2 linked regions of the Pontibacter akesuensis genome follow. The protein of the gene in region 1 interacts with the protein of each later gene in a pairwise test. Links are inferred from orthologs where the notes say so. Each region holds a gene or a part of one and is shown on either strand. Other genes may lie near its edges.

Region 1 (12,855 bases):
TACCATACCAGCGATCTGCGGAGTATACTCAACAGAAACTGATTTGCTTATCTTGCCTAAACCAAGTGCTTTGATAGTAAGCTTCTGGCTCTTCGGTCTGTCGATAATGCTTTTAACCTGAGTGATAGTTACTTTAGCCATTTCGATTATCCGTTGAAAACTTTATCTAAATTAACACCACGCTGTTGTGCAACAGCCAAAGGATCACGCATTTTGGACAGTGCATCAAACGTAGCTTTTACCACGTTGTGAGGGTTTGAAGAACCTTTAGACTTACAAAGTACGTCTTTGATTCCGGCACTCTCCAACACTGCACGCATGGCACCACCGGCGATTACACCTGTACCAGGAGCCGCAGGCTTCACGAGTACAAAACCACCAGAGTATTTGCCTTCCTGAGAGTGAGGAACAGTATTATGATACACAGGAACCTTTACCAGGTTCTTCTTTGCATCATCAATACCCTTTGCAATAGCGTCAGTTACTTCGTTTGCTTTACCTAAGCCATAACCTACCACACCGTTGCCATCTCCTACAACCACGATAGCGGCGAAGCTAAATCTTCTACCACCTTTAACAACCTTGGCTACACGGTTAATGGCAACTACTTTCTCCTTAAGCTCGATTTCGCTTGCCTTTACGCTTCGTATATTATTCTTCAACATAATTTTTAGAATTTAAGGCCAGCTTCACGAGCGCCTTCTGCCAATGATTTAACTTTACCGTGGTACAGGTAACCGTTACGGTCGAACACTACCTGAGAAATTCCTTTCTCAAGAGCCAGCCCGGCGATAACTTTTCCTACTCTTCCGGCAGTTTCAGTATTAGCTTTTGCATCATCAAGTTTAACTGAAGAGGCAGCCGCTAGTGTCACACCAGTAGAATCATCGATCAGCTGTACGTAAATAGCTTTGTTGCTACGGAACACAGACAGTCGTGGCCTTTCAGCGGTACCAGAAATTTTATTTCTGATACCTTTCTTTATTCTTAGTCTTCTGCTTAATTTATTAGTAGACATGATGACGATTATTTAGAAGCTGTCTTACCAGCTTTTCTTCTGATAACTTCACCAACAAAGCGTATACCCTTACCTTTGTAAGGCTCTACTTTGCGTAGTGATCTGATTTTCGCAGCAACCTGGCCGATCAATTGCTTATCGTTGCTCTCCAGTGTAATAATTGGGTTCTTACCTTTTTCAGTAACCGCTGTGGCAGTCACTTCATTCGGCATGCTCATGTAAATATTATGAGAGTAACCCAAAGCAAGCTCAAGGATGTTTCCCTGAACTGAAGCTTTATAACCTACACCTACAAGCTCCAAGCGCTCTTTGAAACCTTCATTCACACCTACAACCATGTTGTTGATCAGTGATCTGTAAAGGCCGTGCATGGCTTTGTGACGCTTTTGCTCAGTAGGACGCTCAACAACAATGCTGTCTTCGTTCTGCTTTACAATTATGTCTCTATCAACAGCAGTAGTCAGTTCACCCTTAGGGCCTTTTACTGTGATGATATTGTTATCACCGATTGTAACTTGTGTATTGCTAGGCAGGGTGATGGGCAATTTTCCTATACGTGACATTGTCTATCCTCCTATTAATATACATAACACAACACCTCGCCACCGATCTTCAGCGACTTGGCTTCCTTCTCTGTCATCACACCCTTAGAAGTAGAAAGAACAGCGATTCCCAGTCCGTTCAGAACTCGTGGAAGCGTCTCGCTACCGGTGTACTTGCGCAGCCCTGGCTTACTAACCCGCTCTAGTTTCACAATAGCAGACTGCTTAGTGTTAGGGTTGTACTTCAGAGCTATCTTGATTGTACCTTGAACACTGGCATCTTCAAACTTATAGCTTTGAATATAACCTTTTTCGTACAATACTTTAGTGATCTCTTTTTTTATCTTGCTAGATGGTATTTCAACTATTCTGTGGTTCGCCTTGATGGCGTTACGCACTCTAGTTAAATAATCTGCTATTGGATCTGAGTTCATTATGAAATTATTGAATAATGAATGCTTTATCTAAGCGAGGGGCAAAGATACAAATATCTTTTGATGATTCTCAATGAGATAAGAAAAAATTACCAGCTCGACTTAGTAACGCCAGGAATTTTACCCATGGACGCTAACTCTCTGAAAACCACGCGGGAGATGCCAAATTTACGCATATATCCTCTTGGTCTTCCTGACAGTTTGCAACGGTTGTGAAGTCTAACCGGCGATGCGTTACGAGGCAACTTATCCAGTGCATCGTAATCACCGTTGGCTTTTAGCTCAGCTCTTCTAGTAGCATACTTAGCTACCATTTTTTGTCTTTTAAGCTCTCTGGCTTTTACTGCTTCTTTCGCCATGGTTATTGTCTGATATTAGAGAAGGGCATTCCGAATGCTTTCAGCAGTTCGTAGCTCTCTTCGTCGGTTTTAGCTGTAGTAACAATTGTGATATCCATACCTGATATAGCCTTGATCTTGTCTATGCTGATCTCAGGGAAGATAATCTGCTCTTTTACACCCAGAGTATAGTTACCGCGGCCGTCAAAGCCTTTGTCGTTAACACCTCTGAAGTCACGCACACGTGGAAGAGCAACAGTAAGAAGACGGTCCAGGAACTCGTACATTCTCTCACCACGCAATGTAACACGCGCGCCGATTGGCATGCCTTCACGAAGCTTGAAGTTCGAAACCGACTTCTTCGCGATTGTAGCAACAGCCTTCTGGCCAGTGATTGTAGTTAGCTCGTCCACTCCAATGTCAACCAACTTCTTGTCAGATACGGCAGAACCGATACCTTTATTGATTGAAATCTTCGTGATCTTAGGCACCTGCATTACGTTCTTGTACTGGAATTTTTCCATCAAAGAAGGCAGTACCTCGTTCTGATATTTTTCTTTTAATCTTGTAGTCGCCATCTTAGATTACCTCTCCTGTCTTTTTAGAATAACGCTCTGTTTTACCTTCGCTGTTCTTTCTTGTAGCAGTTTTGGTTGTCTCACCTGATTTAGGATCAACTAGCGCCACATTGCTAGCATGAATCGGAGCTTCTACTTTTTCGATGCCACCCTGTGGGTTCGAAGCACTTGGTTTCTTGTGCTTCGTTACCTGGTTTAGACCCTCGATAGTCACTCTCTGCTTTTCGATATTCACAGCGATAATACGGCCTGTTTTGCCGCGCTCGTCACCGGCTATAACCTTAACTGTATCGCCAGTCTTTACGTGAAGTTTTTTCTTATTCATTTTAATCTGAATTTTATGTTATAGAACTTCAGGTGCTAACGAAACAATTTTCATGAATTGCTTTTCACGAAGTTCACGTGCAACCGGGCCGAAGATACGAGTACCACGTGGCTCGTTGTTCGCGTTAAGCAAAACGGCGGCGTTATCGTCGAAACGAATATAAGTACCGTCTTTTCTTCTAACCTCTTTCTTTGTTCTTACAATAACTGCCTTAGAAACAGTTCCCTTTTTAACGTTTCCGGAAGAAAGGGCTGACTTTACAGTTACTACAATTCTGTCGCCAACTGAGGCGTACTTCTTACCAGTACCGCCTAGTACACGGATACAAAGGACTTCCTTGGCACCGCTGTTGTCAGCTACACTTAGTCTTGATTCCTGCTGTATCATATTACTTAGCCCTTTCTATTATTTCTACTAAACGCCAGTTCTTGTTCTTGCTCAGCGGACGTGTCTCCTGAATGCGAACGATGTCACCAATGTTACACTCGTTCTTCTCGTCGTGCGCCATGAACTTGTTAGACTTGCTAACAAACTTACCGTACATCGGGTGCTTCATTCTGCTTTCCACCAGTACAGTAATAGATTTGTCCATCTTGTTGCTAACAACCTTACCGCTTCTTTCTTTTCTTAGGTTTCTCTCCATGATCTTAATACGTCTTAAGAGTTAGCTTCAATTTCACGACGACGAACTTCAGTATTCAATCGAGCAATGTTACGCTTCGTATCGCGGATCTTCATTGGGTTCTCGAGTGGAGATATGGCGTGTGCAAAACGCATGGCATGCAGGCTTGATCTCTCAGCGCTAAGCTTCTCTTGCAGTTCTTCGGCAGAATAAGCTTTTATCTCAGAATTTTTCATTATTTATCAACGTAATCTCTACGTACTACAATTTTTGACTTTACTGGGAGTTTCTGTGCAGCTAGTCTTAATGACTCTTTTGCTACCTCTAAAGAAACACCGTCCGACTCGAACATGATCGTACCAGGTTTAACTACTGCTACCCAATACTCCGGAGAACCTTTACCCTTACCCATTCGAACCTCTGCAGGCTTCTTGGTGATTGGCTTGTCAGGGAAAATTCGGATCCAAACCTGACCTTCACGTTTCATCGCTCTGGTCATGGCGATACGTGCTGCCTCAATCTGGCGCGACGTGATCCATGAGGCCTCAAGCGATTTTATAGCGAAAGAACCAAACGCAATGGTGCTGCCTCTGTGGGCAAGCCCCTTCACGCGGCCTTTTTGCATTTTTCTATATTTTGTCCTTCTTGGCTGTAACATTTTCTAAAACTTATAATGTTAACACTTGATTATTGACGACGCTTGCGCTTCGGTGCACCTTCACCAGGTCCACTTTTCTTGTTGCGGCGGTCACCACCACCTCCACGTCTGTCGTTCGGGGCTGATCCAGGTCCTTTGCTCTCCATGCCGGCGTTTGGAGTAAGATCTCTCTTACCGTATACTTCGCCTTTGAAGATCCATACCTTGATACCAATCTTGCCATACACAGTCTGTGCTTCTGACAAGGCATAGTCGATGTCAGCACGAAGCGTGTGAAGAGGAGTTCTACCCTCTTTGTAATGCTCTGTTCTGGCCATCTCTGCACCACCTAGGCGGCCAGATACCTGTACCTTGATACCTTCAGCTCCCACTCGTAGCGCAGAAGCAATTGCCTGCTTCATGGCACGTCGGAAAGAGATACGCGCCTGCAGCTGCTGTGCGATAGACTCACCTACCAGCTTAGCATCTAACTCTGGACGCTTGATCTCAAAGATATTGATCTGAATATCTTTGTTAGTCAGCTTCTTCAGCTCTTCTTTGATCTTATCTACTTCCGCTCCGCCTTTACCGATAACCACACCTGGTCTGGCAGTGTTAACAGTAAGCGTAATGCGCTTAAGTGTTCTTTCGATTATAATCTTAGAAATACCGCCTTTCGGGATACGCGCCAAGATGTATTTTCTGATTTTCTCGTCCTCGATTAGTTTCTCAGCGAAATCTTTGCCGCCATACCAGTTTGAATCCCAACCTTTGATAACACCTAGTCGAAAACCGATCGGATTAACTTTCTGTCCCATAATTCTTACTTGTTGGCTTTTTTAGATTTCTTAGATAGCTTCTCCACCTGCTCTTCAGACATGCTGTCGATTACAAGTGTGACGTGGTTAGATCTTTTTCTGATCCTGTGACCACGGCCCTGAGGAGCCGGACGAAGACGCTTCAGCATTTTGCCTTCATCAACAAAGATAGTTTTGATGATCAGGTTTGCTTCTTCGATTCTAGCATCTTCATTCTTCGCCTGCCAGTTTGCAAGTGCAGATAAAACAAGTTTCTCAACTTTGGCTGCACCAGCATTGGCTTCAAACTTAAGAATGCCAAGAGCTTTGGATACGCTTTTGCCGCGTACCAGGTCCGCTACCATTCTCATCTTGCGAGGAGAGGTAGGAACGTTATTTAGTTTTGCTATTGCTTCCATTGTTAACGCTTGCCTTTATCTTTCTTAGCAATATGACCTCTAAAGTTTCTTGTCGGAGCAAATTCGCCAAGTTTGTGACCTACCATGTTCTCGGTAACATACACAGGAATGAATTTATTTCCGTTATGAACTGCGAACGTGTGACCCACGAAATCCGGAGAAATCATAGATCTGCGTGACCAAGTCTTAATAACTGACTTTTTGCCAGACTCGTTCATTACAGTTACTTTCTTCTCGAGCCTAAAGTCAATATAAGGCCCTTTTTTTAATGATCTAGCCATTTATTATTTCTTCTTACCTCTATTAACAATAAGCTTTTCAGAATACTTGTTCTTGTTTCTAGTCTTAAGACCTTTCGCATACAAGCCTTTGCGTGAGCGAGGGTGTCCACCTGAGGACTTACCTTCACCACCACCCATAGGGTGATCGACAGGGTTCATAGCGACACCACGAACGCGCGGACGTCTGCCCAGCCATCTCTTGCGGCCAGCCTTGCCCAGGTTCACGTTCATGTGCTCTCCGTTAGAAACTGTACCAACTGTTGCAGAGCAGTTCACCAGTACCATTCTCAGTTCGCCGGAAGGCAATTTGATGGTGGCATAGCGTCCTTCACGTGCTACAAGCTGTGCATAAGAACCAGCACTTCTTGCAAGTATGGCACCGTTGCCTGGCTGAAGCTCAATGTTGTGTATGATTGTACCTAGAGGAATATCGGAAAGTGGCAAGCAGTTTCCTACTTCTGGAGCAATACCAGGACCTGAATTGATGACAGTTCCTACTTCTAGTCCAGCAGGAGCAATGATATAGCTCTTTACACCGTCTGCGTAGAAAATCAGCGCAATACGGGCTGTTCTGTTTGGGTCGTACTCAATTGTCTTCACTGTAGCAGGCACGCCATGTTTCGTGCGCTTGAAGTCAATCATGCGGTACTTCCTCTTGTGTCCACCGCCTACATAGCGGATAGTCATCTTACCAGAGTCGTTTCGTCCACCAGATTTTGTCATAGGTGCCAACAAAGACTTCTCAGGAGTAGCAGTTGTTATCTCATCAAATGATGGGGCTACTCTGAATCTTTGACCTGGTGTTGTTGGTCTTAACTTTTTTAAAGCCATTTTTACTTAATTATATGCCGCTGTAAAAGTCTATAACTTCACCCTCTCTCAGGGTTACTATTGCCTTTTTGATCAGGGAGGTACGGCCGGTTACAGCGCCAGACTTCGTATACTTAGTCTTCTTCTTTCCCAGTGCGCGGATAGTTGCCACTTTGGCTACATTCACGCCGTACATCTTCTCAACCGCTTTTTTGATTTCAACCTTGTTGGCGTCTTTCTCCACCTCAAAAGCATACTTTCCAACCTCGTTCAAGGCAGCGTATTTTTCTGTGATTATTGGTCTTTTCAGAACGTTCATTACTTCGCGCTAAAGAGTGTTTCTAATTCATTTACCGACTGCTCTACCAGCAGAAGTTTTTCTGTGTTAAGAAGATCATATGTATTGATATCCTTAGCAGTAGAAACTTTCACTTTAGGCAGGTTTCTGCTAGACAACACGATGTTCTTATCGGCAGCTGGTAAAACAAACAGTGTTTTGCCAGTAGACTTCAGGTTGCTCAAAATGCCTCTGAACTCGCTTGTCTTTGGAGCATCCATAGAGAAAGACTCTACCAGAGCCACTCTGTTGTCACGCGCCAGAAGCGACAAAGCAGAAAGACGCGCAACACGCTTCAGCTTCTTGTTCAGCTTGAAGGAATAGTCTCTTGGCTTAGGTCCGAATACACGACCACCACCGATAAAAACTGGCGACTTTATGCTACCCGCACGTGCTCCGCCTGTACCTTTTTGCTTCTTGATCTTTCTTGTAGAACCTGCAACTTCCGCGCGCTCTTTAGATTTGTGTGTTCCTTGTCTCTGGTTTGCCAGATACTGTTTCACGTCAAGATACATTGCATGCTCGTTTGGCTCCAGACCAAACACAGCATCAGAAAGTGTTACCTTTCTGCCTGTATCTTCACCTTTGATATTTAATACAGAAAGCTCCATTTTATTTCTCAATTAACACGTAAGAATTTTTGGCACCAGGAACAGAGCCACTAACAACTATAAGGTTTTTATCAGCGATAACACGCAGTACTACAAGGTTTTCCACCTTTACTCTGTTACCACCCATTCTACCTGCCATGCGCATTCCTTTGAATACTCTGGAAGGCCATGAGGCTGCACCGATCGAACCTGGGTGTCTGCCCCTGTTGTGCTGACCGTGCGTCTGACCACCAACACCGGCAAAGTTGTGGCGCTTTACAACACCCTGAAAACCTTTACCTTTTGATGTGCCAACTACGTCAACAAACTCACCTTCGATAAACATGTCTGCGTTCACTACATCGCCCAGTGTATAAGATACACCTTCCACATCAAACTCAGCTACCTTCTTAGCAGGCGCTGCTTTTGCTTTTGCGTAATGTCCGGCTTCCGCTTTCGTTACTCTTTTTAGCTTTTTCTCGCCATAGCCAAGCTGCACCGCAGCATAGCCATCTGTTTCTACTGTCTTCACTTGAGTAACTACACACGGACCTGCTTGTATAAGCGTTACTGGTGTGTATTTACCATCTGCTGTGAAGAGGCTTGTCATTCCGATTTTCTTACCGATAATTCCAGGCATTCAACTTTTTCTTTAAGAGATGGATACAATTATTCACTGTCCCCTATTTTGCTAAGGGAGTGCAAAGTTAATAAATTTTTCTTTTCCTTATCAACTTATCTGTAAAATATTTATTTACAGTGCTGTATAAACAAAAAGAGGAAGGCGAACACCTTCCTCTTTTTGTTTTACTAAGTTGCTTATCAAACTTTGATCTCAACATCAACGCCACTAGGTAACTCTAGCTTCATTAGGGCGTCTACTGTTTTAGAGCTGGTAGAGTAGATATCTACCAATCTCTTGTAAGTGCAAAGCTGAAACTGCTCACGTGACTTTTTGTTCACGTGTGGTGAACGCAATACAGTGAACTTATCCTTCTCTGTTGGAAGAGGAATTGGTCCGCTTACAACGGCACCGGTAGCTTTTACTGCTTTTACAATCTTCTCTGAAGATTTATCAACCAGGTTGTGATCGTAAGACTTAAGCTTTATTCTTATTTTCTGATTCATCTTATACTACTATTTAGCTGATGTTCCTTTTATTTTAGCAATGATCGCATCTGCTAAGTTCTGTGGTACTTGCTCGTAATGAGCGAAAGTAAGAGAAGCAGTAGCTCTACCAGAAGTAATGGTACGAAGGTCAGTTACATAACCAAACAGTTCTGAAAGTGGAACATCAGCTTTCACTACTGTAGATGTACCTTTGGTGTCCATACCTTTCATGATACCTCTTCTTCTGTTCAGGTCACCTGTTACAGGTCCTGTGTACTCATCCGGCGTCACTACGTCCACTGACATGATTGGCTCAAGAAGTCTTGGCGCACACTGCTTGCCTGCCTCTTTGAAGCCCTGGCGAGCTGCCAGTTCAAAAGAAAGTGAGTCGGAGTCAACGTCGTGGAAAGATCCGTGGAATAGACGAACTTTCATTGAGTCGATTGGGAAGCCAGCTAGGATACCGTTCTTCATGGCTTCTTCGAAACCCTTCTGAACAGCAGGAATGAATTCTCTTGGAATTACACCACCTACGATGCCGTTCACAAATTCAAGTCCCTGCTTGCCATCTTCACGTGGTCCCATTTCGAACACGATGTCGGCAAACTTACCACGACCACCAGACTGCTTCTTGAATACCTCACGGTGCTCCACATTCTTCGTAATCGTCTCTTTGTAAGCTACCTGTGGCGCGCCCTGGTTCAACTCAACCTTGAACTCACGCTTCATACGGTCGATGATGATCTCCAGGTGAAGCTCACCCATACCTCTTAGGATCGTCTGACCAGTTTCCTCGTCAGTGTTTACCTGTAGGGTTGGATCCTCTTCAACAAGCTTGGCAATCGCCATACCCATCTTATCAGAGTCCGCCTGAGTTTTAGGCTCGATAGCGTATCCGATTACTGGCTCTGGGAAGTCCATAGACTCCAGCACGATCTTCGCGTTCTGATCGCAAAGGGTGTCACCAGTTTTAATATCCTTAAAGCCTACTACCGCACCGATGTCACCAGCACCCAGCTTATCGATCTGGTTCTGCTTGTTAGCGTGCATCTGGAAGATACGGGAGATACGCTCCTTGTTATTCGAACGCGTGTTGTATACATACGAGCCAGACTCCAGTACACCAGAGTAAGCGCGTACGAAGCAAAGACGACCTACGTAAGGGTCAGTAGCGATTTTAAAGGCAAGACCAGCAAATGGCTCGCTTTCGCTTGGCTTACGCACAACCTCAGCTCCTGTGTCCGGGTTTGTTCCGATGATGCTCTCTCTGTCCATTGGAGATGGGCAAAGCGCCATCACGTAGTCAAGCATTGTCTGCACTCCTTTGTTTTTGAAAGAAGAACCGCAAAGCATAGGAACAATGGCCATATCAATAGTAGCGGCACGAAGGGCAGCGATGATTTCGTCTTCAGAGATCGAATCTGGATCTTCGAAGTATTTCTCCATCAATGTCTCGTCGTACTCGGCAACAGCTTCCAACAGTTTCTCTCTGTATTCAGCAGCTTCCTCTACCATATCATCAGGAATCGGAACTTCAGTAAAGGTCATGCCTTTATCTTCCTCGTTCCAGATAATACCACGGTTGTTCACCAAGTCAACTACACCTCGGAAATTATCTTCAGAGCCGATTGGTAACTGAAGTGCTACTGCGTTGCTGCCCAGCATTTCCTTCACCTGCTTACATACAGCAAGGAAGTCAGCACCAGAACGGTCCATCTTGTTAACGAAACCGATACGCGCAACTTTGTAGTTGTCAGCAAGGCGCCAGTTTGTCTCTGACTGAGGCTCAACGCCATCTACTGCAGAGAACAGGAACACCAGACCATCCAATACGCGCAGGGATCGGTTTACCTCTACGGTAAAGTCAACGTGTCCTGGTGTATCGATGATGTTGATGTGGTACGGCTGGCCTCTGTAGTTCCAGCTTACAGTTGTTGCAGCGGAAGTGATCGTGATACCACGCTCCTGCTCCTGCTCCATCCAGTCCATTGTAGCAGCACCATCATGTACTTCTCCAATTTTGTGGCTTACACCTGCGTAATAAAGTATACGTTCTGTCGTAGTGGTCTTGCCTGCATCAATGTGCGCGGCAATACCAATATTTCGTGTGTATTTTAAGTCTCTTGCCATTCTTAGAATCTAAAGTGTGAGAACGCTTTGTTTGCTTCTGCCATTCTGTGCGTATCATCTTTCTTTTTCACGGCAGCACCTTCTCCTTTAGCAGCAGCGATTATCTCGCCCGCTAATCTGTCTTTCATCGTTTTCTCACCTCTTTTGCGAGAGTATGATATCATCCATTTGATACCAAGAGATACTCTGCGGTCCGGACGAACCTCAGTCGGCACTTGGAAAGTAGCTCCTCCAACCCTGCGGCTTTTTACCTCGACGCTTGGCATGATGTTATTCAATGCCTTCTTCCAGGTTTCCAGACCGTTCTCTTTTGTTCTTTGCTCTACTAATTCTACAGCATCATAGAATATTCCATAAGCAACACTCTTTTTGCCATCTTCCATCAGGTAGTTAACAAAACGGGTTACTAATGTTTCTTTGTACTTTGGATCTGGAAGGAGAATTCTACTTTTCGGCTTTGCTTTTCTCATTGTATTATAAACTAGGGATTATTTCTTTTTACCTTTTCCTGCAGCAGCCGCTGGCTGTCCTGGCTTCGGTCTCTTCGCGCCATACTTAGAGCGTGACTGAAGACGGCCGCTTACACCTGCAGTATCCAGTGCGCCACGTACGATGTGGTAACGAACACCTGGAAGGTCTTTTACTCTACCACCTCTGATCAGCACAATAGAGTGCTCCTGAAGGTTGTGTCCTTCACCTGGAATATAGGCGTTTACTTCTTTACCGTTAGTAAGTCTTACTCTGGCTACTTTACGCATGGCAGAGTTAGGCTTCTTTGGCGTTGTTGTATATACGCGGGTACATACACCACGGCGCTGTGGGCATGAGTCTAAGGCAGGAGACTTTGACTTGAAAGTCAACTTTTCTCTACCTTTTCTTACTAATTGCTGTATAGTAGGCATTTACTAGCTGTTAATTATAGATTTTTCCACTTTAAATTTTGGACTGCAAAGGTATATAATTCGAATTGCAAATTCAAAATTTTAATTCATTAATTCTCTGCACCTTAGGCTTCTCCCACCGTTCCGCCGAAGTTCATCGGGAAAGAGGGAGCATCCTGTGTCTGCTTTATTTCTCCAAAGCTATCCTCAAATTTCTTGATGTTATCGGCCAGAGCCGCCAAAAGTCTTTTGGCGTGCTCCGGCGTGATAACTATCCTTGATTTTACTTTCGCTTTTGGCAGACCGGGCATCAGCTTTATAAAATCGACCACAAATTCACTGCTGGAGTGGGCGATCATTGCAAGGTTTACATACTCGCCTTCCGCTACTTCCTCCGTTAGCTCAATGCTAATCTGATTTTGTTTCTGCAGATCCTCAGCCATTGCTTATCTGTTTTGCAGTTCCTGCTGTCTCTTCGTAGTAGCTTTCTTCGAGTCTACCAACGCATCGTACTCTTCCTGGCTTCCCACGATCAGGTTCTGGTATTCACGCAGACCTGTACCGGCCGGGATCAGGTGACCCACGATCACGTTTTCTTTCAGACCAAGCAGTTCGTCCGCCTTACCTTTGATAGCTGCTTCACTCAGTACTTTGGTAGTTTCCTGGAATGATGCGGCAGAGATAAAGCTCTGTGTACCCAACGAGGCTTGTGTGATACCTTGCAGTGTCGGACGCGATACTGATGGCTGCGCATCACGCACAGTTACCAATTTCAAGTCACGGCGCTTTAGGCTCGAGTTCTCGTCACGCAAACGGCGAGCCGTCACGATCTGCCCTGGCTTCAGGTCAGCAGAGTCTCCTGCATCCTCCACCACCTTCATATCGATGATACGGTCGTTTTCTTCCATGAACGTGATCTTGTCCACAGACTGGTTCTCCAGGAAGCTGGTATCCCCTGCGTCAACTACGATCACTTTCTGCATCATCTGGCGCACTACCACCTCAA
Region 2 (7,937 bases), 1.1 Mb from region 1 along the record:
TATTGATTTTCTTCTTCCTCTTCCAACTCCTCACGAAGTATGGAAAGCACATCGTCAATGGTTTCCTCTTCCAGCTCAGTGCGGCGCAGCAAATCTTCTTTGCTTACTGCCATTACGCTTCTTGCTGTGTCGAGGCCAATGCGTCTTAGTTCTGCTATTACCCAATCTTCGATCTCATCTGTGAATTCTTCCAGGCTGATGTCTTCTTCATACGTCTCAGACTCACGGAACACGTCAATCTCCAGGTCAACCAACTTACTGGCCAACTTAATGTTCTGACCGCCTTTACCAATGGCAAGCGATACCTGGTCCGGCTTCAGGAACACAGACACACGGCCTGTTTCCTCGTCAATTTTCATGCTACTGATCTTTGCAGGGCTCAGGGCACGCTGTATGTAAAGCTCCAGGTTCTCGGTGTAGTTGATCACGTCGATGTTCTCATTCTCCAGCTCGCGCACGATGCTGTGGATACGGGAACCCTTCATGCCCACACAGGCACCTACCGGGTCAATGCGGTCATCAAACGATTCTACGGCAACCTTGGCGCGTTCGCCCGGTTCACGCACAATTTTCTTGATGGCGATAAGGCCATCGAATATCTCAGGAACTTCGTTCTCGAAAAGGCGCTCCAGGAAAGAAGGGGAGGTACGGGAAAGTATAATCTTCGGATTACCGTTTACAATCTCCACACGCTGCACCACAGCACGCACCTGGTCTCCTTTGCGGTAGCGGTCTTTCGGGATCTGCTCGCTTTTCGGGATGATCAGTTCGTTTTCTTCCTGGTCCAGCAACAACACTTCGCGGTTCCATACCTGGTATACTTCGCCAGAGATGATTTCGCCAACCTGGTCTTTATACTTCTGGAACAGCAACTCCTTCTCCATATCCTTGATGCGCTGGATCAGCGTCTGGCGTGCGGTAAGCACCGCACGGCGGCCGAAATCCTCCAGCTTCACCTCCTCAGACACTTCCTCGCCCACCTCAAAGTCAGGCTCTATTTTACGGGCGTCTGACAGGCTGATCTTATCGTAGTCCCAGATGTCTTCAGAGTTGTCGTCAACGATTTCACGGTTACGCCAGATCTCCAGGTCACCCTTCTCCACGTTCAGAATGATGTCAAAATTCTCATCGGTGGCCCACTTTTTACGGATCATGGTGCGGAACACATCCTCCAGGATGCGCATCATGGTCGGGCGGTCTATGTTCTTGAATTTCGCGAATTCGGCGAACGACTCGATCAGGATTGAACTGTTCATTATTTTATCATTTAAAAGAGATTACAACATTTGCTTTTACAATGTCCCCAAAGGGTATCTGCACAGGCACGTACGTTACCTTCTTGCCTTTCTGTTTTACTTCCTCCAGCATGTTAAGGCCCGCTTCGGTTACCTCCTCCAACTTGCCGATTTTCTCGGTGCCATCCTGTAGTTTTACTTTCAGGCTGCGGCCGGTGTTGCGTTTAAACTGTTGCGGCTGCGTAAGCGGAAAATCAACCCCCGGAGAGCTTACCTCCAGCACGTAAGACATGTCCGGCCCAAACTCCTCCTCAATCCGTCTGTTAATGCGGCGGCTGATGGTGGCGCACTGGTCTATGGTAATACCCTGCTCTCCGTCTGCCAATACCATAATTTTAGGTCTGGCCGGTGAGTCTGATACGGAAACGTCCACGATGAACAGGTCGTTGTCCGGCAGGCCCGCCTGCGCCATTTCTCTTATGTTCTTTGCTGTAAGTTCCATAGCGAACGGTTAAGAAATAAAGAAGGGGACTTCTTGTCCCCTCAGCTCTTTGGAAAAATATTGCTGCAAATTTACTACAAAATCATTATATACACAACTCTTTATGTCTACATGACTTTTATTAAATTATTACATCCTGAATTTCCGCGATACTTTGGAGCCGGCGCCAACGTGTTAAAACAACTATACACTCCTGTAAAAGCTGTAAGCTGTAACAAAAGCCTGTAATTAATAGTTCGACCTGAACTGCTGTGCGTTTTAGGGTGCCGCGTTGCAGATATTATGGCAGCGGGTTGGTAGAGATAGCCTCATAATTTGTAAGTTTGCTTTTGTGTCAGGAACATTCAAAAAAATACGGCGGCGCGTTTGGCTCATCATCAACATCGTGGTGGTGCTTTGGCTGTTAGCGGGCGTGTACAGCCTGCAGGTGCCGCCGAGCGAATTCTGGCCGGCAGGCTTTGTGGCTTTCTCTATGCCGGTGCCGCTGGTGCTCAATTTCTTTTTCCTGATATACTGGGCGCTACGGCGTTCCTGGCTTGTGGTGCTGCCGTTTGCCGTGCTTATACTTGGGTGGAGCTACTACGCCCGCCTCATCGCCATCAACTTTGAGCAGGAAGTGCCCAAGGGAGCAAAGACATTGCAGGTGTTAAGCTTTAATACGCATGTGTTCAATGCGTATGATAAAATATCGGAAGGAGTGCCACAGGTTTCTGATGACATGATAGAATGGGTAGCCACCCACCCTGCCGATGTATTCTGCCTGCAAGAATTCTATAGCCGGGTAAATTCCATTGAGCATAACAACTTTAATAAGATAGGTACGCGCTACAACAAGTATAAATTCGCCTCCACTGATGAAACGGACAGAATAAAAGCCAACCTTGGCATCGTTATTTTCTCTAAATACCCTATTGTAAAAGGAGGTACTATCCATTTTTCAAACACCCCTGTGCGGACCGCTAATCGAGTAGCCTGGGCTGATATTGATGTGGAGGGAGATACGGTGCGGATTTTTGCGGTGCACCTGCAGTCTATGAGCATCAAAGCGGAAGATATAGAAAACACCTACTCCGCGATTGGTGATGAAGCGAGTTTCAAGAAGGAAGGCCGTAACCTGGCGCGCCGCCTGAAGCGCGGGTTTGTAGCGCGGGCCACACAGGTGCAGATGCTGCTGGACCATGTAAGGGCGTCTCCCTACCCGGTTATTGTTTGCGGCGATTTCAACGATATTCCCTTCAGCTATACTTACAACGAACTGGCTGAAGAGCTGGATAATGCTTTTGTGGAGGCCGGTAGCGGACTGGGAAGCACATACAACGGCATACTCCCTTTCCTGCGCATCGACAACCAGTTCTACAGTGAAGGACTGGAGGCCTATAACTTTGAAACGCACTACGAAATGGATTTGTCTGACCATTTTCCGGTATCTGCCACGTACGTGCTGAAGCCTAAGGCAAGGGAAGAGCGTTAGGAGAAAAAGGGCAATATCTTTAGCTTTGAAACAAATATGGCAGCTCCCGAAGGGCGGCTGACTATCTACAAATGCAACACCTTTACGGTGTTCATACCTGGTAAAACATGCAACAAGAACTAAACCTATACAATACACTTTCGCGCAAAAAAGAAGTCTTCGAACCGCTGCACGCTCCCTTTGTGGGCATGTACGTTTGCGGGCCAACGGTATACGGCGAGCCCCACCTGGGCCATGCCCGCAGCGCCGTTACCTTTGATGTGCTGTACCGCTACCTAAAGAACCAAGGGTATAAAGTGCGTTACGTGCGCAATGTAACCGATGTGGGCCACCTGGAGAACGATGCGGACGAAGGGGAGGATAAAATTCAGAAGAAGGCCAAACTGGAGCACCTGGAGCCGATGGAGGTGGTGAGCCACTACACCAACATCTACCACCAGGAGATGGAGAAACTGAACGTGCTGCGGCCCGACATCGAACCCCGCGCCTCCGGCCATATAATAGAGCAGGTGGAGATGATACAGGAAATCCTGGACAACGGCTTTGCCTACGAGGTAAACGGTTCGGTATACTTTGATGTGGAGAAATACAACAAGGACAACAACTATGGCAAGCTCTCCGGCCGCAACATTGAGGACCTGATCGGCAACACCCGCACGCTGGATGGGCAGGCGGAGAAGCGTTCGCCGGTTGACTTTGCGCTCTGGAAGAAGGCCTCACCGTCGCACATCATGCGCTGGCCCTCGCCGTGGAGCGATGGCTTTCCGGGCTGGCATTTGGAGTGTTCGGCCATGAGCCGCAAGTACCTAGGAACCACTTTCGATATTCACGGAGGTGGGTTGGACCTGATGTTTCCGCACCACGAGTGCGAGATCGCGCAGAGCCAGGCTAGCAGCAGCCACACCGATGCCGCCCGCTACTGGATCCACAACAATATGATCACGGTGAACGGGCAGAAAATGGGCAAATCGCTGGGCAACTTCATCAACCTAAGCGAGCTGTTCAGCGGCAACCACGAGATGCTGGAGCAGGCGTACAGCCCCATGACCATCCGCTTCTTCATACTTCAGGCGCACTACCGCAGCACCCTCGACTTCAGCAACGAGGCGCTGCAGGCGGCACGCAAAGGCTACACGAAGCTGATGAACGGTCTGCGTGTGCTCAAGAAGCTGACGTACCCGGCCGATACATCCACGATTGAACCCGATGTAAAACTGAACGAGGAACTGCTGAAACTGACGCAGGACTGCTTCCGTGGCCTGAACGATGATTTGAACACGGCCCGCACCATCGCCTCGCTGTTCAACCTGCTCAAAAAGATCAACAGTTTATACTTGGGCCAGATACCGATGGAGCAACTGGCGCGCGGCACTTTCGATACCATTCGCGACACCTACCAGGAACTGGTGCTGCAGGTATTGGGCCTGCAAGAGGAGCCGGTTGGTGATATGGAGGAAGTGCTGAACCTGGTGCTGAACTTTTACAGGGAAGCAAAGGAGCAGAAGGCGTACGATAAAGTAGACACCATTCGTGCCGAACTGAAGAAGCAGGGCATCGTGATAAAGGACATGAAAACCGGGATTGACTGGGCGTATGAGGAATAGCCTGAAGGTGGCGGCAATCTTTTCTGCGGCCCTCTTTTTCCGGCTGCGGTTCCCCAAGAGGAAATGAAGCCCAGCGAAGCAAGTTGCTCAATTATAACCAGCAGAACCCGAGCGATTACTTAGGATGTTTCACCACACCTATTCTGTGGGCATTATCAGCAAAAACGTCCTGAAAGCGCAGGAGCAAACTGTACTGCAGGTGCTTTATAACGAGTAATATGTCTAAACTGCAAGTATAAAAGAAAAGGCCTCCCAGTTACAGGAGGCCTTTTCTTTTATACTTGTTGCTATACTTAGTTGATGATGTTTTCCTTCGCCATCTGCTTCACGGTTATTTCGGAGAACGTGTCAGCGAAAGAAGTCAGGCTGGCCGGGTCGTAGCTTTTAGACTGTGCAGACCATACCAGATTTTCGTTGCTGGTGTCGTACAGGTTGGTTTCGAGGAAGTATATTTTCTCCTTCGTGTAGTAGCCCGGGCGGTACAACGTCGGCGACATATAGCCATAGTACCCCCTGAACGTGTTGTAATAACCAAAGCGCGATATCGGTGCATACGCCGTGGTACCCGGTACATAGCGCGTGTCCGTTTCCTGGTCTACCACAGCCACTGTCAGAATGCCGTCATACCCGTCGCTCGTAATGCGGTCCAGCATCATGTCAGCAGGCGACTCGGTGCCTTGCATCGTGCTTGGCGGGAACAAGTTTATACTTTTGGTTACCTTGATGCCTCGCGCCTGTAGCTGCTCCTCTAACTGGTTCTCAATGGTCTGACGCGCCTGCACGTCATCCGTCATGGCGGCCACTACCACGTTGTTGAACGTTTTGGCAGTAGCCTGGGGGCTTTTCCAGGTGCCTGTTATTTGTGTGGAGGGTACGCAGCCGTAAATGCCAGCTGCCATCAGCAGGCAGCCAAGAAGGTAAAATAATCTGGTGGTTGATGTTCTGTTACGTGTTTTCATAGTTGCAATTGATTTCTGGTGTCTTACTTATTTAACTGTAACACGGGCAAATGGTTTAGAAGGAGCCTTTAGGCGCTTGTATCGGCTGGATGTGTTTTTTTTATACTTAGAAATGCCTAAGTTGTGAAGCTAAACTGATCTACACTTTATCACCCTGAACTTTTATGATACTCAACCAAAAGCTTCTGGCGGCACTGGGCCTCTCGGTGCTCCTTAGCTCGGGCACGGCGCTGGCACAGGAGCAGCCGCATGTTTTCCGTGGCGCTAAAATAATCCCGGTGGTGGGCCAGCCAATAGAAAACGGGGTGCTGGTGGTGCAAAACGGGAAGATCACCGCCGTGGGCGCTGCCGACAAAGTGCGCATCCCCAAAAACGCGCAGGAGTTTGATATGACGGGCAAAGTATTGATGCCGGGCCTGGTGGATACGCATTCGCACCTGGGCGAAGGCTCCGGCGGCGACGGCTCCGCAGCCCTGCACCCTGACGTGCAGATCATCGACGGCATCAATCCCATCAGCGACACCTTTAAGCGGGCATTGGCAGGCGGCATTACCACGGTGAATGTGATGCCTGGTTCCGGCCACCTGATGAGCGGCCAGACCGTGTACCTGAAGATGCGCGAGGGCAACACCATAAGCGACCTGACCTTCTGCGACGATGTGATTAACGGCATTTGCGGCGGCATGAAAATGGCCAACGGCACCAATCCAATGCGGCCGGCGCCTTTCCCAGGCACGCGCGCCAAATCGGCGGCCATGGCGCGGCAGCTTTTCCTGGATGCGCAGGCCTACAACCAGAAAATAAAGGCGGCCAAAGGCAAGGCAGACAAAATGCCGGAGCGTAAGCCAAACCTGGAGCCGCTGGTGGAGATACTGGAGGGCAAGCGCATCGTGCACTTCCACACGCACCGCTACGACGATATCCTGACGGCCCTGCGCCTGAAAGAGGAGTTCGGCTTTAAGCTGGTGCTGCACCACGTAAGCGAAGCCTGGAAAGCCGCCGATGAAATTGCAAAAGCCGGTGTGCCCGCTTCCATCATTACGCTGGACTCGCCGGGCGGCAAGTCGGAGGCAGTGGAGCTAAGCAACACGAATGGGGCTGCACTGGAAAAAGCCGGTGTGCTGACCGCTTTCCACACCGATGACGGTATCACAGATTCCCGCCTGTTCATGCGCAACGTGGCCCTGGCCGTGCGTGCCGGAATGAGCCGCGAAAAAGCTATCGAGGGTCTCACCATAGCCGGTGCTAAAATGCTGGAACTGGATGGGCGCGTCGGGTCACTGGAGAAGGGCAAGGATGCCGATTTTATCGTGCTGAGCGGCGAGCCCTTCAGTGTGTACACCAAAATAGAGCAGACGTGGGTAGAGGGCCAGAAACGCTTCGACCTCGCCAACCCAGAGGACAAGGCCTACGCCACCGGCGGCTTCCGCGCCTACGATGGCATTTTGCATTATCACGCACATTAAGAAAGACACAGGATTATAGACACAGGACACAAGACTTTTTCAGCACAATAGATAAGCAAAGCTGGACTTCAGAAAGGGAGCAGAAAGTCTTCCCTAATAAAAAGTCTTGCGTCTTATGTCCCAAAAAGATCAACATGAAAAAACAGATACATTTTGCTGCGGTCCTACTTGCGGGGCTTGCCATACTTGGTGGGCAACAGGCACAAGCGCAGATCGCTGTGAAAGGCGAAACGGTTTATACCATGGCCGGTGCGCCGATCAAAAACGGGGTGGTGCTGTTGAAAGACGGTAAAATAGAGGCCGTGGGAGCCAACCTGCAGGTACCGCAGAACTACACCGTGTACATCGCCAAAGTCGTGACGCCCGGCTTGGTAGATGCGCATGCCACAGTAGGCTTGGCGGGTATCTACAATATTCCGGCCGACCAGCAGCAGCTCGAAAAAACCGCTCCCATTCAACCAGAGCTGCGTGCCCTGGACGCTTACAATCCGCAGGAGGAGCTGGTGGCGTGGGTGCGCGACCATGGCGTGACCACCATCAACACGGGGCATGGCCCGGGCGCACTGATCAGCGGACAGACCATGACGATTAAAACATCGCCGGATGGCTTTGCCACCCTGATGGACACCACAAGTATGGTGACCTTTACGCTGGGTACGTCGGTTGGGGAGAACTACAACTCGCCCAAGACATCGGCGAA

What was found.
Region 2: the proteins of rpsL (region 1) and A0W33_RS05705 interact in binary tests that used the Escherichia coli proteins (3 or more experiments, as listed by UniProt). The link is inferred for Pontibacter akesuensis from one-to-one orthologs.

What each region holds. Positions count from the first base shown.
Region 1 is NZ_CP014766.1:2,506,688-2,519,542, reverse strand. The notes cover bases 10,164-12,855. They hold rpsL (30S ribosomal protein S12), read right to left. Parts: upstream 11,871-12,855; coding sequence 11,457-11,870; downstream 10,164-11,456. Other genes in these bases: rpoC (DNA-directed RNA polymerase subunit beta'), read right to left, coding at 12,296-12,855; A0W33_RS10680 (DUF3467 domain-containing protein), read right to left, coding at 11,975-12,292; rpsG (30S ribosomal protein S7), read right to left, coding at 10,971-11,438; fusA (elongation factor G), read right to left, coding at 10,164-10,968. Also shown: rpmD (50S ribosomal protein L30), read right to left, coding at 1-141; rpsE (30S ribosomal protein S5), read right to left, coding at 147-665; rplR (50S ribosomal protein L18), read right to left, coding at 671-1,018; rplF (50S ribosomal protein L6), read right to left, coding at 1,027-1,581; rpsH (30S ribosomal protein S8), read right to left, coding at 1,596-1,994; rpsN (30S ribosomal protein S14), read right to left, coding at 2,084-2,353; rplE (50S ribosomal protein L5), read right to left, coding at 2,356-2,910; rplX (50S ribosomal protein L24), read right to left, coding at 2,912-3,235; rplN (50S ribosomal protein L14), read right to left, coding at 3,254-3,622; rpsQ (30S ribosomal protein S17), read right to left, coding at 3,624-3,878; rpmC (50S ribosomal protein L29), read right to left, coding at 3,893-4,093; rplP (50S ribosomal protein L16), read right to left, coding at 4,093-4,515; rpsC (30S ribosomal protein S3), read right to left, coding at 4,545-5,312; rplV (50S ribosomal protein L22), read right to left, coding at 5,318-5,710; rpsS (30S ribosomal protein S19), read right to left, coding at 5,713-5,991; rplB (50S ribosomal protein L2), read right to left, coding at 5,995-6,822; and 6 more genes. UniProt on the Escherichia coli protein: With S4 and S5 plays an important role in translational accuracy. Interacts with and stabilizes bases of the 16S rRNA that are involved in tRNA selection in the A site and with the mRNA backbone.
Region 2 is NZ_CP014766.1:1,370,825-1,378,761, reverse strand. Bases 1-2,730 are described here. They hold A0W33_RS05705 (ribosome maturation factor RimP), read right to left. Parts: upstream 1,738-2,730; coding sequence 1,264-1,737; downstream 1-1,263. Other genes in these bases: A0W33_RS05700 (endonuclease/exonuclease/phosphatase family protein), read left to right, coding at 2,069-2,730; nusA (transcription termination factor NusA), read right to left, coding at 1-1,256. Also shown: more of A0W33_RS05700, read left to right, coding at 2,731-3,208; cysS (cysteine--tRNA ligase), read left to right, coding at 3,316-4,812; A0W33_RS05690 (hypothetical protein), read right to left, coding at 5,106-5,771; A0W33_RS05685 (amidohydrolase family protein), read left to right, coding at 5,936-7,237; A0W33_RS05680 (amidohydrolase family protein), read left to right, coding at 7,372-7,937.